One region of the Uliginosibacterium sp. 31-12 genome, then DNA from elsewhere that is predicted to be linked to it. Evidence: predicted binding sites of a transcription regulator. Region 1 holds the regulator's gene; each other region holds the start of a gene.

Region 1 (5,727 bases):
GCCGGGGCGGTCGCTGGAGGCGGCTTGACCGTGATTGCCAATGCACCGAACCCGGCCGGCGTTTCGTTGCTGCGCGGCCACTTTGCCGACGAATCGATCGGCACGCTGCCACTTCTACTGGCCGCATTGCCTCCCACGCTGGTCGCCATGGCGGCGCTATTCCTGCTTTGAGCGCAGCACACGTAAAAAAGCCTGCTGATGTGCGGGCTTTTTTACATGTGCCAACGCGGAATCAACGATCGTAAGGATCATCCTGATCCAGCACATCCCGCTGCCGCTGCACGAACTCCTGAGTGGAATCGATCCCACGCAACTGTAGGATGGTGTTGCGCACGGCCGCTTCCAGCAGCACAGAAAGGTTGCGGCCCGCAGCCACTGGCAGCACAACCCGGCGCACCGGCACCCCCAGAACATCCTGCGTGTCTTCATCATCCAGCGCCAGGCGCAGGGGCTCGTTCTGGGCCCCGGTACGGCGCTGCAAGTGGGCGATGAGCTTGAGCTTCATCTTGCGTCGGCAGGCCGTTTCGCCAAAGATGGTGCGGATATTGAGAATGCCCAGGCCACGTACTTCGAGGAAGTCCTTGAGCATGTCCGGACAACGGCCTTCCAGCACTCCGGCGGCTACGCGCGAGATTTCGACTACATCATCAGCCACCAGACCGTGGCCACGCGAAATCAGTTCCAGCGCCAGTTCAGACTTGCCGGCCCCCGAGTCGCCGGTGATCAGCACCCCGACCCCCAGCACATCCATGAACACCCCATGCAGTGAAACCCGCTCGGCCAGCTTGCGCGAGAGATAGGCGCGCAGTACATCGATTATCCGGGCGGACTCCAGCGGCGAAGCCATTACTGGCACCCCAGCCTCATCACAGGCGCGGCGGAAGAGCTCGGGCACTTCACAGTCATCTGCCACGATCATGCCGGGCGGGGTGGCGGCAAAAAGATCCATCATGTGCAGATCGAGCTTATCCCGGCTCTGCCGGCGCGCCCAGGCGAACTCAGCCTCACCGAGGATCTGCAAACGATTCGGGTGAATCATGTTGAGGTGGCCAACCAGATCAGCGGGCCACACCCGATTGTCAGACACCGACAGGAAGGAATCCAAACGCCCGGCCACATGGCGCAGCTGCAAGGCTGCGCGATTGACTTCAAACAGCTGAGCTACGCTCGCTCGCCGCATGGAGGCTCCAGTTCTGGAAGGCTGCCGCAATGGCGGCGGAATCTGGTGCGCTCAGCAGGGTGTCACGAAACCCCTTGTCACTGAACATCTGGGCGAGTTCGGCGAGCAGACGCAGGTGGGTCTCATTGGCCTGCTCCGGCGCCAGCATCACGAAGAACAGACTGACCGGCAACCCATCCGGCGCATCAAAAGGGATCGGGCTAGCTGTGCGCAGGAAAGCGCCCAGCGGCTCTTTGAGACCTTTGATGCGCTGATGCGGAATCGCAATTCCCATCCCAAGCCCTGTCGAACCAAGCTTTTCGCGCTGGTTCAGTGCATCCACCAGCTTGCGGGCCGCGAGGCCACTGTCGCGCTCGCACAGCTCGCCAATGGCGGCGAACAGGCCGTCACGCGCGGAGGCCGCTACATCGACACGGATGCGCACGGGGTCAAGGATCTGCGAAATCAGGTTCATGAGTCTTTACAGCACAGCGGCGAGTCTCCGGACCGGAGCTCGCCGCTTTCTGGGTTTCAGAGCGGTTGAGGCAGAAAGCCTCAACCATCGCCGGCCGGACAATTCTGCCTGTCCAGACCGGCTGCGTCCAGCGCTTCAGCTGGCGCTCTCAGCGCCTTGCCGTTTCATCGATTCACGGTTGTGATCGCTGATCTTTTCCTTGTGCTTGAGAACCTGACGATCCAGCTTGTCTGCCAGCGCATCAATGGCGGCATACAGGTCGTCGTCTTCACTTTCCACGTGGATATCCTTGCCGCGCACGTGAACAGTCACCTCTGCTTTCTGCTTAAGTTTCTGTACCGAGAGGGTCACATGGGTCGCCGTAACATGATCGAAATGGCGAATCACCCGATCGAGCTTGGAAACCACATATTCGCGCAAAGCGGGAGTGACTTCCAGATGATGGCCGGTGATGTTGAGATTCATAAAACTACTCCTCTCCTGTTAGATCGACTTGCGCTGACTGACCGGCGGAATATTCAGCGACTCCCGGTATTTCGCAATCGTCCGGCGTGCCACCACGATACCCTGCTGGCCCAACAATTCGGCAATCCTGGCATCCGACAGGGGTTTTTTCCCGTCTTCGGCCGCGACCAGCTGGCGAATCAGCGCGCGTATCGCCGTTGCTGAACATGCACCACCGGTATCGGTGGAAACATGACTGCCAAAAAAGTATTTCAGTTCGAACACACCGCGGGGACTGGCCATGTACTTCTGGGTGGTCACCCGCGACACCGTTGACTCATGCAGCTCCAGCTCTTCGGCGATTTCCCTCAGGGTCAGCGGACGCATGGCCACTTCACCATGATCAAAGAACTGGCGCTGACGTTCGACGATGGCCTGCGAAACACGCAGGATGGTGTCAAATCGCTGCTGCACATTCTTGATCAGCCACTTGGCTTCCTGCAGCTGTCCCGATAAGGAACTACTTACGCCCCTGTTCTGTTGAAGTATATCGGCGTAGACCCGATGGATCCTGAGTCTCGGCATGGCCTCTGGATTGAGGCTCACCGTCCAGCCGCTACGTTGCTTGCGCACCACCACGTCCGGAATCACGTAGCGCGTTTCCATCGGTGCAAATTGAGCCCCCGGACGCGGATTCAAATGACAAATGAGTTCCTGAGCTGCGCGCAAGGCATCATCATTGCAGCCCAGGCGCCGCTTGAGGCGCGCGAAATCGCGCGCAGCCAGCAATTCCAGATTGCCGTCCGCGATCAGCATGGCGTGATCGCGCGTGGCACTTTCCGGCAAAGCGCGAATCTGCAGGAGCAAGCACTCCTGCAAGTTGCGAGCGCCGATGCCGGCGGGGTCAAGGTTCTGGACCTGATGCAAGGCAATGTTCAACTCATCGAGTTCTACTTCCCATTCGGCCGGAATCAGCGGCAGAAGTTCCTCGAGGTCCTGCAGCAACAAACCGTCGTCGTCCAGCGCTTCGATGATCAGCTGCACCAGCGCACGATCACGATCAACCAGCGGCATCAGGGCGACCTGCCCCAGCAGGTGATCCCGCAAGGAAGTAGCGGCGGCCTGGAATTCCTGAAAGTCGGAATCATCGTCGTCCCCACCGCCATTCCGCGAGGCGCCTTCCGTGCGCCATTCGGCAGCTTCGCCGATATCATCATCCGAAACGCTGTCGTAAGCCTCTCCGATGTTGTCCGGCATGTCCGTCACGCTCGGCGACTCGAAATCCTCATCGCCGGAGGATGAAGCAGAGGATTCGATGCGGTATTCCTCACCCGCCGTCGCCACACTGGCTTCGCCCGCCTCGACAGGGACGGGTCCATCACTTTCTTCGTCACCGCCTTCACGCTCCAGCATCGGGTTTTCGAGCAGGATGCGTTCGATCTCCTGATTGAGTTCGAGCGTGGACAGCTGAAGCAGCTTGATGGATTGCTGCAACTGCGGGGTGAGCGCAAGTTGCTGGGAAAGGCGGAGCTGAAGCGAGGGTTTCATTCTTTACAGACGGGGAGGTGCGGAGCGGCCAAGCCTAGAGGCGGAAGTGTTCGCCAAGGTAAATCTGCCGTACCTGTTCATTCTGCACGATTTCTGCCGGTTTGCCGCCAGCCAGCACCTCACCCGCATTGATGATGTAGGCGTGATCGCAAATACCGAGGGTTTCGCGCACATTATGGTCGGTAATCAGCACGCCAATACCGCGCGCCTTGAGGTAACTGATGATTTTCTGGATATCAATCACTGCAATCGGATCAACGCCGGCAAAAGGCTCATCCAGCAGGATCAGACGCGGACGGGTGGCCAGCGCACGCGCGATTTCGACGCGGCGGCGCTCACCGCCGGACAAGGACATAGCGGTCGCTTCGCGCAAATGGCCGATGTTGAGTTCATCCAGCAGCTCATCCAGACGTTTTGCCATGTCTGCGCTGGAGAGCTTTTGCAACTCCAGCACCGCCATGATGTTCTCGGAGACCGTAAGTTTGCGGAACACCGAGTTTTCCTGCGGCAGATAGGAGAGCCCTTGGTGCGCCCGTTTGTGGATCGGCCAATGGGTGAGCTCGGTTCCATCGAGATGGATCTTGCCGCCATCGGCACGTACGAGGCCGACGATCATGTAGAAACAGGTGGTCTTGCCTGCGCCGTTCGGCCCCAGCAAGCCCACCACTTCGCCACTGCCAACCTCGAAGGACACGTCGTGCACCACGGTGCGTGCCTTGTAGCGTTTCTGCAGATTGCTAACCCTGAGCAGACTCATCCAGTGTTTCTTTCAAGAGTTTCCTGATGATGTCGACCGCAAACCCTCTGGTCTGCAGGAAGCGCGCCTGACGCGCCCACTCCCTGTGATCCTGCGGCAACACCCCGAATTTTTTCTGCCACACGCTGCGCGCGCGCATCAGTTCATCTTCCTGCAAAGCCTCGCCCATGGCGCCAGCTGCCGTCTCGCGATCCACTCCCCGGTCATCCAGCTCACGACGGATGCGCGCGGCACCAAAGCGGCTGGCGCGCGATCTCACGAAACTCTCGGCAAAGCGCTCGTCAGACTGCAGACCTGTCTCTGCCATGCGATCCAGCACGGCTTCGACATCATCGTCGGCGCCGGCTCTTGCCGCCAGCTTGCGCCGCAGCTCCAGCCTCGAATGTTCGCGCGTGGCGAGCAGACGCAAGGCTGTCGAGCTGAGCGAAGCGGCGGGCTTCTTCAAACAGCTTACTCCGCTTCAGCCACAGTAGGCATCACGGCAACCCCCACACTGGCACGCACCTTGTTTTCGATCTCGAGTGCCAGCGCCGGATTGGCACGCAGGAATTCACGTGCATTGTCCTTGCCCTGGCCGACCTTCTCGCCGTTGTAGGCGTACCAGGCACCGCTCTTGTCGACGATTTTGTGATCGACGCCCATGTCGATCACTTCGCCTTCACGCGAAATGCCTTCGCTATAAAGAATGTCGAAGTGGGCTTCCTTGAAGGGAGGCGCTACCTTGTTCTTGACGACCTTGACCTTGGTTTCGGAGCCGACGACTTCGTCGCCACGCTTGATCGTGCCGGTGCGGCGAATATCCAGACGGACCGAGGCGTAGAACTTGAGTGCGTTACCACCGGTGGTGGTTTCCGGGTTGCCGAACATCACACCGATTTTCATGCGGATCTGATTGATGAAGATGACCAGCGTATTGGTGCGCTTGATGTTGGCCGTCAGCTTGCGCAGAGCCTGACTCATCAGGCGCGCCTGCAGACCGGGCAACTGATCGCCCATTTCACCTTCGATTTCGGCCTTCGGCGTAAGCGCGGCGACCGAGTCGATAACCACGATATCGATACCGCCAGAACGCACCAGCATGTCGGCAATTTCAAGGGCTTGCTCACCGGTGTCGGGCTGCGAAATCAGCAGATCCTCGACCTTGACGCCAAGCTTTGCTGCGTATTGCACATCCAGGGCATGCTCTGCATCGATGAAGGCGGCCGTACCGCCAATTTTCTGCATTTCGGCAATGACCTGCAGGGTCAGCGTGGTCTTGCCGGAAGATTCCGGACCATAGATTTCCACCACCCGGCCACGCGGCAGGCCGCCGATGCCCAGCGCAATGTCCAGCCCGAGAGAGCC
Region 2 (5,727 bases), on a different contig from region 1:
AGATTTCCGCAGGCTGGCCCGGCAGGTTGACCAGCGCCAGATCGCCTTCCCAGGTCTTGCAGACCCAGCCCTTGCGCGAAAGCTTCTGCACGTAGCCAGCCCGTTCGCCATCGGAGTAGTTGTAGCTCAGGGCGATCCAGGTATAGAGCGTCACGAGAAGGATCAGGCCGCCGAGGATCAGGGCGAGGATTAGCAGGGCTGCGCCACGTTGGTGTGAGGAGGGCATGAGCGAGAGTCCAGTGCGTTCGAGAGATCGAGTTTAGCGACTTAAAGCAGGAACTGTGCGCAAGGAAACAGTCGCCAGCTCAGTCGCCCGGAAACATCAGCGCCAGGCAGACGAGCAGCACGCAAAGCAGCAGCATGAAGCCGAAGGCTGCGCCAAGATGGGTGCCGCCTGCACGCGTGATCTCGGCCTCGATCTGCTCCGGGGGCCCGCCTGCGGCCTCGATCGCGGCGATGCGGCTTTGTGCGAAGTGGCGATAGAGGGTGTTGCCATACAAGCCGAACATGACCGAAGTACCGATGTTCATGGCGTAGCTGAGGCTGTCCGGTAGTCCGATGACCAGTTCCAGCAGGGTTTCCAGGCCGATGATGGCGATGAAAATGGCGCAGTAGGCGTACATCTTGCGGTAGGCCAGCCAGGACAGGCCGAGCACGAAGGCAGCCCAATTCCAGCTAGTGGCTTGGCGCTTGAGCGCGGCGGCAGCCCATTTGTCGCGATAGATGGGGTATTTGGTGCCCACGAAGTTGGCCAGACGCTGTTCCTGCAGATCAAGCTGTTCGATGACGGGCACATGCAGCAATTCTGCAGTGGGCGGCTGATAGGGATTGACCGGCTGATTCATGACGGATCCGGCAGATTGCTGAGAATCACGGGATTATGACATTAGTATTGCTTTCGGCATGTGTCGGTTTCAGTGCCTACCCTTGGCACAGGCGCTGAAGTGAGAGGCTTCCAGAATGGCCAGCGGCTCACTGGGGGCGTCTGGCCCTTGTTCCTCCTGCACGGCCAGATCGGCCGCATGGAGCAGGTTGCGTGTGAGCACCCAGCGGTAGTGGCTGATCACCGGGTTGGCGTCGAGCAGGTAGTAGCCTTCGGCGCGCTGGCTGGCCGGTGCGCCGATGCTGGCCAGGCCCGGCAGCAGGCCGGCGGCGGCAGCCCATTCGCGGGCGAGGCCGACGCCATCGTTGGCGGTGGCGGCAAGCCAGATGCGCGGGTCCTGCCGATTGCTGGCATAGATCTTGGGGCTGGGGTTGAAGGCCCAGGTCTCGCTGACCAGGGTACGCGTGTCGTGGTGCTTGGTGACGTGCACAGCGAGTGCCCCGCCGAGTGAAAAGCCGCTGGCAATCACGCGCAGACCCGCGTACTCCGGGCGGCTGGCGAGGCGCTTGAAATAGGCGCGGGCCAGCGTGTACTGGCGGGTGTCAAACCCGAAATTGGTGTTCTGCCAGTCCGCGTCGTCATTCGAGCCGGCGAAGGCAATCACCAGCTCCTTGGGCCTGCCGCCCGGAGCGTCCAGCACTTCGAAGGCCGCTGCCTCAAACCCCGAGCGGTCGCGGCGTGGGCGATCGATTTCGCGCAGGCGTTCGGGCCGGCTGAAGTAATGAGCGCGGCTTTCGGCATTGTCCTGTTGCAGGACCAGTGCCGCCGCCACGGCGTACAGATAGCCGCGCTGCGCAACCTTCAGGTGCTGGTTGTCGAAAGGTTTGGCGGCCGGATCAAGAAAGCGGCCATTGCACCAGAAAAGGCTGGCGGCTGTGGCGGGCAGGTTGGTGAGGCAGAACAGTAAGGTGAGAAGGCGCAGCAGGAGCACGAGAGGCAGGCACGGGAGAAAGCGCCGTCATTATGCCGGAGGCGCCTGAGCTATGGCCCGCCTCCGGGCAGGCCACGCCGGTATTGCACGGCTTCGGCCACGTGGGCGGCGCCGATTACTTCTGCACCGGCAAGGTCGGCAATCGAGCGCGCCACGCGCAGGCTGCGGTGATAGGCGCGGGCTGAGAGGCCCAGGCGTTCGATGGCCTGTCTCAACAGCGCCTTCGCCTTATCGTCAGCTACGCAGTGGGTTTCGACCTCACCCGCCGCAAGATGGGCGTTGGCTTTGCCTTGGCGTGCGTGCTGGCGTGCATGGGCGGCGATCACGCGGGCGCGTACGGTGCTGGTGGCTTCACCTGAGGGAGCAGCCTGCAACTCATCAGCGCTGAGGCTACCGACCTCCATGGTCAGGTCGATGCGATCGAGCAAGGGGCCGGAGAGTTTGCCGCGATAGCGTGCGACCTGATCCGGCGTACACCGGCAGGCCCGCTTAGGATGTCCCAGAAAACCACAGGGACACGGGTTCATGGCCGCCACGAACTGGAAGCGGGCCGGAAATTCGGCCCGGCTGGTCGCGCGCGAAATCGTGATCTGGCCGGTTTCCAGCGGCTCGCGCAGGGCTTCGAGCACGCGCCGGTCGAATTCCGGCAGCTCATCGAGAAAGAGCACGCCGTGGTGCGACAGGCTGATCTCGCCGGGGCGCGGAATCATGCCGCCGCCAACCAGTGCAGGTGCGGACGAGGAGTGATGCGGGCTGCGGAAGGGGCGGGCACGAAAACGCGCCGGATCGAAGCGCCCCTCCAGTGACTGGATGGCCGCCGATTCGAGCGCCTCGGCTTCCGATAGTGGTGGCAGGAGGCCCGGCAGGCGGCTCGCCAGCATCGATTTGCCGGTGCCGGGTGGGCCGTAGAGCAGCAGTGAATGCAGGCCACAGGCTGCGACTTCCAGCAGGCGACGCGCCTGCGCTTGACCTCTGACGTCCGCCAGATCCGGGTATACCGGCTCGTTCCCGAGCACCGCACCGGAATAGGGCGTGAGTGTGGCGTGACCGTTGAAATGGGCGGCTACTTCAAGCAGGTTGCGCGCCGGCAGGATGGTGATGCCTTGCACCAGCGCTGCTTCGGCCGCGTTTTCAAGGGGCAGGATCAGCGCACGGCCTGCCTGCGCCGCGCGCCAGGCCATGGCCAGGGCGCCACGCACTGGGCGCAGCTCGCCGGAGAGCGAGAGTTCGCCTGCCAGTTCGTATTGGTCGAGCGTGGCGGCCTTGATCTGGTCCGAGGCTGCCAGGATACCGATGGCGATCGGCAGGTCGAAGCGCCCGGATTCCTTGGGCAGATCGGCCGGTGCGAGGTTGACCGTGACGCGTTTGTTGGGAAATTCGAACTGACCGGTGAGCAGGGCCGCGCGTACCCGGTCGCGCGCTTCCTTGACTTCGGTATCCGGTAGGCCGACCAGCGACACGGCCGGCAGACCACCCGCCAGATGCACCTCGACGGTGACTTCCGGCGCATCCATGCCGGCCAGAGCGCGGCTTTTGATCAGGGCAAGTGACATGCGCCCGAGTCTAAGCCGTCCGTACGGGGCAGGCCGTGGCCTGCCCATGGGTATCAGGCAGGGGGCTGGTTGTCGCGCTCAGCGAGGCGCTTTTCCAGTGCCTCGATCCGGGCACAGGCTGCCTCGAGTAGGGCTTTCTGCACTTCAAACTCTTCCCGGGTGACTAGATCGAGACGTGAAAAGCCGGCGGCCAGCATGGCCTTAGCGTTCTTTTCGAAATCCTTGGCCGGGCCGCTTTGCATCAGTTCGCTGAACTTGTTGCCCATTTCTTCGAAGATCTGCGCGGGTTTGCTGGGATCAATCATGGTTTCGTGCTCCGGAAGGGTGGGGAATCGCCGGCAGTGTAGTGCTTTTGCTTACACTGCGACACGCCGCAGAGGATGCACCAGCTTGATGCATGGCTTTGGTGCAGCCTTCTTGATGATGCTCAACAAGCGTGCGCCAGCCCTTTCGGGCAGAGACTGGATAAAGAGCAGAAACGACCATTTGGAGAGGGTTTCGATAAAGTGGCACGAAACCGGCTAAGGACTCCGCACACCAGTTTCTGGTCTCTTTCTTTCAAGGAGCGAATCACATGCGTCTGTCCATCATTGCTGCATCCCTGCTGTCGGCTTTTGCTGCTGTTCCGGCCTTTGCGGCTGACGAGCCGGCTTCGGCTCACACTTTTACCGGCAACATGACGCTGGCCTCCGAGTACATCTATCGCGGCATCGCCCAGACCAATCGCAAGCCGGCCATCCAGGGTGGTGCGGATTACAGCCACAGCAGCGGCGTGTATGCCGGTGCCTGGGCTTCAAACATCAGCTGGCTGTCGGACCTGAGCGCCACGGATGCCAAGGTCAGCTCTTCGGTTGAAGTGGACACCTATGGCGGCTTCAAGCTGCCGGTGGGCGATGTGACCCTTGATGTGGGCGTGCTGAAGTACTGGTACCCGGGCACCTACCCGGCCGGCTTTGTGAACCCGGAAACGCTGGAAGGTTACTTCGGCACCAGCTACAAGTTCGCCACCTTCAAGTATTCCTACTCCTTCACCAACCTGTTCGGTGCCCAGGCCGTTCAGGAGGATGGTTCGACCAAGAAGTCCGAAGGCAGCCAGTACTTTGATCTCTCTCTGAATCCTGAACTGGGCGCTGGCTTCGTGCTGAACCTGCATGCCGGTCGTCAGCTGGTCGCCAACTTCCCCGGCGCCTCCTACAACGACTACAAGATTGGCGTGACCTATGACCTGAAGGGCTGGGCACTCGGCGCGGCTTACGTGACCACTACGGCCAAGGCCAGCTCTGGCGATTTCTACCGCAGCGCACTGAACCGTGATCTGGGCTCCGACCGAGTCGTGTTTACCGTCGGCAAGACCTTCTGATCATTCCAACCAGGGCGGGCTGCTTCGCAGTGCGCCCAACAAAGGAGCCACCCATGAAATTCGTTTCCGCCATCATCAAGCCCTTCAAGCTCGACGAAGTGCGTGAGGCGCTGTCCGCCATCGGCGTGCAGGGCATCACCGTCACCGAGGTGAAGGGTTTCGGTCGTCAGAAGGGCCACACCGAGCTGTACCGTGGCGCTGAGTATGTCGTCGACTTCCTGCCCAAGGTCAAAGTTGAAATCGCCATCGACGATGCGCTGCTCGATCAGGTCATCGAAGCCATCGAGAAGGCTGCTAACACCGGCAAGATTGGCGATGGCAAGATCTTCGTGTTCGACCTGCAGCAAGCCATCCGCATCCGTACCGGTGAAACCGGCTCGGAAGCTCTGTGATCTTTCAGGAGTAGAGACAATGAAAAAGTTTCTCGCCATTGCACTGACGGCTTTCTCCGTCATGCTTTCCGGCGCTGCGCTGGCTCAGGAAGCCGCCAGTGCCCCGGTTGCTGCTGAGGCCGTTGCGGCCCCGGCCGCTGCCGCCCCGGCCGCCGCTCCGGCGGCTGAAGCCTCGGCTCCGGCAGCTGCCGCCGTGCCCGTGGCTAACAAGGGTGACAATGCCTGGCTGCTGGTTTCTGCCGCCTTCGTGATTCTGATGTCGATTCCTGGCTTGGCCCTGTTCTACGGCGGCCTCGTGCGCACCAAGAATGCGCTGTCGGTGCTGATCCAGGTCTTCGTGGTGTTCGCGCTGATCACCGTGCTGTGGATCGTCTACGGTTACTCGTTGGCCTTCACTGAAGGCAATGCCTTTATCGGCAACTTCAGTAAGCTCTTCCTCGCCGGCGTGACGCCGGAGAGCGTAGCGGGCACCTTCTCGAAGGGCTCCTATGTCAGCGAACTGATCTACGTGGCCTTCCAGGGTGCCTTCGCCGCCATCACCGTGGCCCTGATCCTCGGCGCCTTTGCCGAGCGCATCAAGTTCAGCGCCGTGCTGGCCTTCTCGGTGA
Region 3 (5,727 bases), on a different contig from region 1:
GCGTTGTAGCGCTTGAGGTCCTTCGGATCGCGGATCATTTCGCACCTTCCTTTTCTGCACGTTCGCGGCGGTCTTCAGCGTCGATCTCGTCTTCGACTTCCTTCGAGACCTCGTTCGGTCCCTTCATCACGTAGTGGAACAGGCTGCCCAACGCCACCCCAGCCAGGGCCAGCGTGGCGAGCGGCTTGGCCATACCCTTCCACAGCGACACCAGCGGGCTGATCGACGGATTGCTCGGCAAGCCGCTGTAGAGCTCGGGCTTGTCGGCGTGATGCAGCACGTACATCACATGGGTGCCGCCTACGCCTTGCGGGTCGTAGAGCCCTGCGTTGTCGAAGCCGCGGCGCTTGAGATCCGCCACCCGGGTCGCCGCGTAGTCCTTCATGTCCTCCTTGCTGCCGAACTGGATGGCGCCGGTCGGGCAGGTCTTCACACAGGCCGGCTCCTGCCCCACCGCGACGCGATCGGAACACAGCGAACACTTGTAGGCCTTGCCGTCGTCCTTGGAGATACGCGGCACGTTGAAGGGGCAGCCGGTCACGCAGTAACCGCAGCCGATGCAGTTCTCTTCGTGAAAATCGACGATGCCGTTCTTGTACTGGATGATCGCGCCGGGGGATGGACAAGCCTTCAGGCAGCCGGGGTCTGCACAATGCATGCAGCCATCCTTGCGGATCAGCCATTCGAGGCGGCCATGCTCTTCTACTTCAGCGAAGCGCATGACGGTCCAGGCCTTGGCCGAAAGATCGGTCGGGTTGTCATACACGCCGACGCATTCGCCCACCTCCTCACGAATGTCATTCCATTCCGAGCAGGCCACCTGGCAGGCCTTGCAGCCGATGCAGGTTGATACATCGATCAGCTTGGCGACTTCGATCGGTGCGCGCACCTGGGTCGAGGGCGTAGTGGTGGCGGAACGGCGCAGGATGTCGAGGGATTGCAGTGCCATGATTCAGCCTCCTCAAGCCTTTTCCAGATTGACAAGGAAAGCCTTGTATTCAGGGGTCTGCGTGTTGCAGTCCCCCACGGCCGGCGACAGGATGTTGGTCAGGTAGCCCTTCTTGGCCAGCGTCTCCCAGCCCCAGTGCAGCGGGATGCCGATCTGGTGCACCGTCTGTTTGTTCACCGTCAGCGGCTTGATGCGCTTGGTCACCACCGCACGTGCCTTGATGAAGCCACGCTTGGAGCTGACCTTGACCCAGTCACCCGCCTTCACGCCCTTCTCCTTGGCTAGCGCCTCGCTGATTTCCACGAACTGTTCGGGCTGGGCGATGGCGCTGAGGCGCACCGACTTGGTCCAGAACTGGAAGTGTTCGGTGAGGCGGTAGGTGGTGCCCACGAAGGGGAACTCGGTGTGCTTGCCGAGGCGCTCGCGGTCGCCCTTGAAGATGCGCACCGCCGGGCTGTTGACCACCTTCGGGTGCAGCGGATTGGTGCCCAGCGGCGTTTCCATCGGCTCGTAGTGCTCGGGGAAAGGACCATCCACGAGTTTGTCGGTGCAGAACAGGCGACCGAAGCCTTCCGGATTCATGATGAATGGGTTCATGCCGGCTTCCGGTGGTGAGTCCACCTTGAAGTCCGGCACATCGGCGCCGGCCCAGCGCTCGCCGTTCCAGGCGATGAGGCGGCGGGTGGCATCCCAAGGCTTGCCGGCCGGGTCGCAGGATGCACGGTTGTAGAGGATGCGCCGGTTTGCCGGCCAGGACCACGCCCAGCCCGGCGTGTTGCCGAGGCCCACATCGGTGTTGTCGCGGCGTGCCATCTGGTTGCCGGCCTGCGTCCAGCAGCCGGAGAAGATCCAGCAGGCGCACAGCGTGCTGCCGTCGTCCTGCAGCGTGGCGAAGCCGGGCAGCTGCTCGCCCTTTTTCACCAGCACCTTGGTCTTGTCGGCCGGGTCGGGGATGTCGGCCAGCGCGCGGCCGTTGAGCTCCTTGGCCAGCTCTTCCGGCGTCGGGTTCTTCGGATCGCGGTAGGGCCAGGAGAGATTCAGAATCTGCTCGGCGCCCTTGCCGCCTTCCTTACGATACAGCTCGCGCAGTGCAACGAAGAGCTCGCCGATGATTTCCTGATCGCCACGTGCTTCACCGGGCGGCTCGGCACCCTTGAAGTGCCATTGCAGCCAGCGGCCGGAATTGACGATGGCGCCGTCTTCTTCGGCAAAGCAGGTGGAGGGCAGGCGGAACACCTCGGTCTGGATTGCGGCGGAATCCACATCGTTCGATTCGCCATGGTTCTGCCAGAAGGAAGAAGTCTCGGTGGCGATCGGGTCGATGATGACCATGTACTTGAGCTTCGAGAAGGCGTCGCGCACCTTGTGCGCATCCGGGAAGGACGCCAGCGGATTGAAGCCCTGCACGATGAAGCCGTTGATCTTGCCCTGATACATCAGCTCGGTGATGTGCAGCACGTCGTACATCTTGTCCCACTTCGGCAGCCAGTCGTAGCCCCAGTTGTTGTCCTTGGTGGCCTTGTCGCCCCAGAACCATTTCATCAGGCTGACAAAGAACTTGGGCGTATTGCTCCAGTAGTTGAGCTGCCCGTCGCGCAGCAGCTTGGGCGTGGTCTGGGTGAGATAGGCATCCAGCGTGGGATGCGCCTTCTCGTTGGGCAGCGTGAGGTAGCCGGGCAGCGAGGTCGACAGCAGGCCGAGGTCCGACAGCCCCTGGATGTTTGAGTGACCGCGCAGGGCATTCACGCCGCCGCCGGGCATGCCGATGTTGCCGAGCAGAAGCTGGATCATCGCCATGGTGCGGATGTTCTGCGCGCCGGTGGTGTGCTGCGTCCAGCCCAGCGCGTAGAGAATGGTGCCGACCTTGTCCGGCGTGCAGGTGTCGCCCAGATGCTTGCACACCAGCTCGAAGCCCTCGACCGGGCTGCCGGTGAGATTGTTCACCACCTCCGGCGTGTAGCGCTCGTAATGCTGCTTCATCAGGTTCCACACGCAGCGCGGGTGCTGCAGCGTGGGGTCGACCTTGGCGATGCCCTTGTCGTCCAGCTCGTAATTCCAGGTTTTCTTGTCGTAGCTGCCCTTCTCCTCGTTGTAGCCGGAGAACAAGCCCTCATCGAAGGCATAGCCTTCCTGCACGATGGCGCTGGCATTGGTGTAGGCCTTGACGTAGTCCCACTGGATCTTGTCGTGCTTGATCAGCCAGTTGATGATGCCGCCGAGGAAGGCAATGTCGGAACCCGCGCGGATCGGCACGTAATGATCGGCCACCGCAGCCGTGCGGTTGAAGCGCGGATCCACCACGATCAGCTTGGCGCCGCGCTGCTTCTTGGCTTCAATGGCCCAACGGAAGCCCACCGGGTGCGCTTCTGCCGCGTTGCCGCCCATTACCAGCACGAAGTCGGCATTCTTGATATCGACCCAGCTGTTGGTCATCGCGCCACGGCCGAAGGTCGAGGCCAGCGCCGACACGGTCGGGCCGTGGCAGACGCGGGCCTGCGCATCGGTGGCGACGATGCCCAGCGAGCGCATGAATTTCTGGGTGATGATGCCGGTCTCGTTCGATGAGGCCGAAGCCGTCAGCATGGCGGTGGAGAGCCAGCGATTGACCGGCACGCCCTCGGCGTTTTTCTCGATCAGATTGGCATCGCGGTCGGCCTTCATGTGCTTGGCCACACGTTCGATGGCCTCATGCCAGGAGATGCGTTTCCATTCTTTGCTGCCCGCCTCGCGCACTTCAGGGAATTTGAGGCGCCCCGGGGCATGGATGAAATCAAGCAGGCCGGCGCCCTTGGGGCACAGCGCACCACGGCTGACCGGATGATCCGGGTCGCCCTCGATGTGGATGATCTCGGCCTTGGCGTTCTTGGCGCCATCGCCCAAGCTGTACATCAGCAGGCCGCAGCCCACCGAGCAGTAAGTACAGGTGTTGCGCGTTTCACGGGTGCGGGCCAGCTTGTATTGGCGCACCTCGGCATGTGCTTCGCCGGAATAAGCCCCCATCAACACCAGACCGGAACTGCTCAGCCCGGCCGCCGAAATCCTGAAAAACTGGCGCCGATTCATCTGCATGCCTGCTGCGCGGCGATTGTCTTGATCCATGAAAGCCTCCAGGTAAATTCACACCTGGATTCCCCGGCACCCCGGGCGCAGTGCGCGCCGCACTCCTCCGGCAACAGTCGCTCACCCGCATTCAGTGCGGCGGCCGCTGCCATGCAGGAGCCTCTCTCTGTCCGGGCAACCCACCTGACTTAAGCATTTAGTATGTCACGTCAATAGCGTCTTGCCCCTGTGAAAAGCAGGGGTATAAGGGAAAAACCTATGTGCCACAGGCCTTCAATCAGCCCTCTGAGATAGAAAAGCCGGGCTCCTCAAGCCACCTCCTGCCCCCAGTAAATGCGGTAATCCAGCACGCCAAACAGCCGGAACCGTGCAAAGCATGCAGGCAAGCCTGCTTCTGACTGGTTAAACTGCGCACCTGCACACTTTCACACGATGACTGAAATGACTGACGCCTCTTCCCCCAGCACTCCCGCAGCCCCCGCAGCATCTGCTTCGGCCTTGCTGAAGCAACTGCAGCAGCAATACAAGCTGATCGGAGAGCATCAGCCCATGGCGATCGGCATCGACAAGCAATTGCTGGCTGCCCGGGCGGACATCCCCGCCAAGCTGCTGCGCGGCGCACTGGGCATGCACACCCGCTCGGTGCGCTACCTGAAGAATCTGCAGAGTGCGACCCAACGCTTCAATCTGGACGGCAGCCCGGCTGGCGAAGTGAGCGAAGAACAGCGCGGACTGGCCAGCAAGGAACTGATCGAGCGCTTCAAGAAGCGCGCCGAAGAACACAAGGCTGAAAAGGCCGCCAAGGAAAAGGCTGAAAAGGAAGCACGCGCCGAAACCGAGCGCCAGGAAAAACTCGCTCTGTTGGCCAGCAAGTTCGGCCGCAAGTAAGCCTGAAGCAGGCAAAACAGGGTTCGCGCAAGCGCTTGCCCTGAAGCACCCTGATGGAATTTTGATAGAAGAAAATTCCACTTCTGGATTGCCCCTGCAGTTGGTAGTCTCCTGTTTTGCCTTCCAGGAGCCCCACCATGCACGGCATCTCCCTGCGTCGCCTGAGCCTCACACTTCCTCTGCTGATAGCTTCGCTGCTGGCGACACCCGCCCACGCCGGCAAGACGCTGGACGCCATCAAAGCCCGCGGCAATATCCAGTGCGGGGTCAGCACGGGTGTCGCCGGTTTCTCACTGCCGGACAGCCAGGGCAACTGGAGCGGTTTCGATGTGGACCTGTGCCGCGGCATCGCGGCGGCGGTTCTGGGCGACGCGAACAAGGTGAGCTTCGTGCCGCTGAACTCGCAGCAACGCTTCTCCGCCATCCAGTCCGGCGAGGTAGACGTGCTGGCGCGCAACACGACCTGGACCCTCAATCGTGATGCTTCGCTAGGGCTCAACTTCACTGGCGTGACCTACTACGACGGCCAGGGCTTCCTGGTGCCGAAGAAGCTGAAGGTAACGAGTGCCAAACAGTTGAAGAATGCCGAGGTCTGCGTGCAGTCCGGCACCACCAACGAAAAGAACCTGGCGGACTACTTCCGCAGCCAGGGCATCAAGATCAAGCCGGTGGTTTTCGAAGGTTTCGAAGCATCCTTCAAAGCCTTCTTCTCGGGACGCTGCCAGGCTTACACCACCGACATTTCAGGGCTGGCCGGCGTGCGCAACAAGGAAGCCAAGAACCCGGATGACTATGTGATCCTGCCTGAGGTGATCTCCAAGGAGCCGCTC

Evidence for each region. The regulator sigma-54, encoded in region 1, starts transcription at its own class of promoters, with help from an activator protein. The targets are predictions, from matches to a motif close to TGGCACGCTTNCTGCTNA.
Region 2: the regulator sigma-54 is predicted to act here: its motif matches at 3,875-3,892, upstream of Q3Y64_RS10390 (TorF family putative porin).
Region 3: the regulator sigma-54 is predicted to act here: its motif matches at 4,199-4,216, upstream of fdnG (formate dehydrogenase-N subunit alpha).

The regions. Positions count from the first base shown of each region.
Region 1 covers NZ_JAUOOA010000006.1:32,751-38,477, forward strand. The annotation lists gene Q3Y64_RS12255 (putative Na+/H+ antiporter) at 1-171, shown strand, start outside; gene hprK (HPr(Ser) kinase/phosphatase) at 233-1,180, opposite strand; gene Q3Y64_RS12265 (PTS sugar transporter subunit IIA) at 1,149-1,634, opposite strand; gene raiA (ribosome-associated translation inhibitor RaiA) at 1,770-2,099, opposite strand; gene Q3Y64_RS12275 (RNA polymerase factor sigma-54) at 2,118-3,626, opposite strand; gene lptB (LPS export ABC transporter ATP-binding protein) at 3,661-4,383, opposite strand; gene recX (recombination regulator RecX) at 4,364-4,828, opposite strand; gene recA (recombinase RecA) at 4,834-5,727, opposite strand, start outside.
Region 2 covers NZ_JAUOOA010000004.1:296,669-302,395, forward strand. The annotation lists gene Q3Y64_RS10365 (hypothetical protein) at 1-226, opposite strand, end outside; gene Q3Y64_RS10370 (DUF2628 domain-containing protein) at 306-845, opposite strand; gene Q3Y64_RS10375 (hypothetical protein) at 915-1,814, opposite strand; gene Q3Y64_RS10380 (YifB family Mg chelatase-like AAA ATPase) at 1,865-3,367, opposite strand; gene Q3Y64_RS10385 (accessory factor UbiK family protein) at 3,421-3,672, opposite strand; gene Q3Y64_RS10390 (TorF family putative porin) at 3,942-4,727, shown strand; gene glnK (P-II family nitrogen regulator) at 4,781-5,119, shown strand; gene amt (ammonium transporter) at 5,139-5,727, shown strand, end outside.
Region 3 covers NZ_JAUOOA010000001.1:577,826-583,552, reverse strand. The annotation lists gene Q3Y64_RS02665 (formate dehydrogenase subunit gamma) at 1-38, opposite strand, end outside; gene fdxH (formate dehydrogenase subunit beta) at 35-949, opposite strand; gene fdnG (formate dehydrogenase-N subunit alpha) at 962-4,018, opposite strand; gene Q3Y64_RS02650 (ProQ/FINO family protein) at 4,451-4,897, shown strand; gene Q3Y64_RS02645 (amino acid ABC transporter substrate-binding protein) at 5,035-5,727, shown strand, end outside.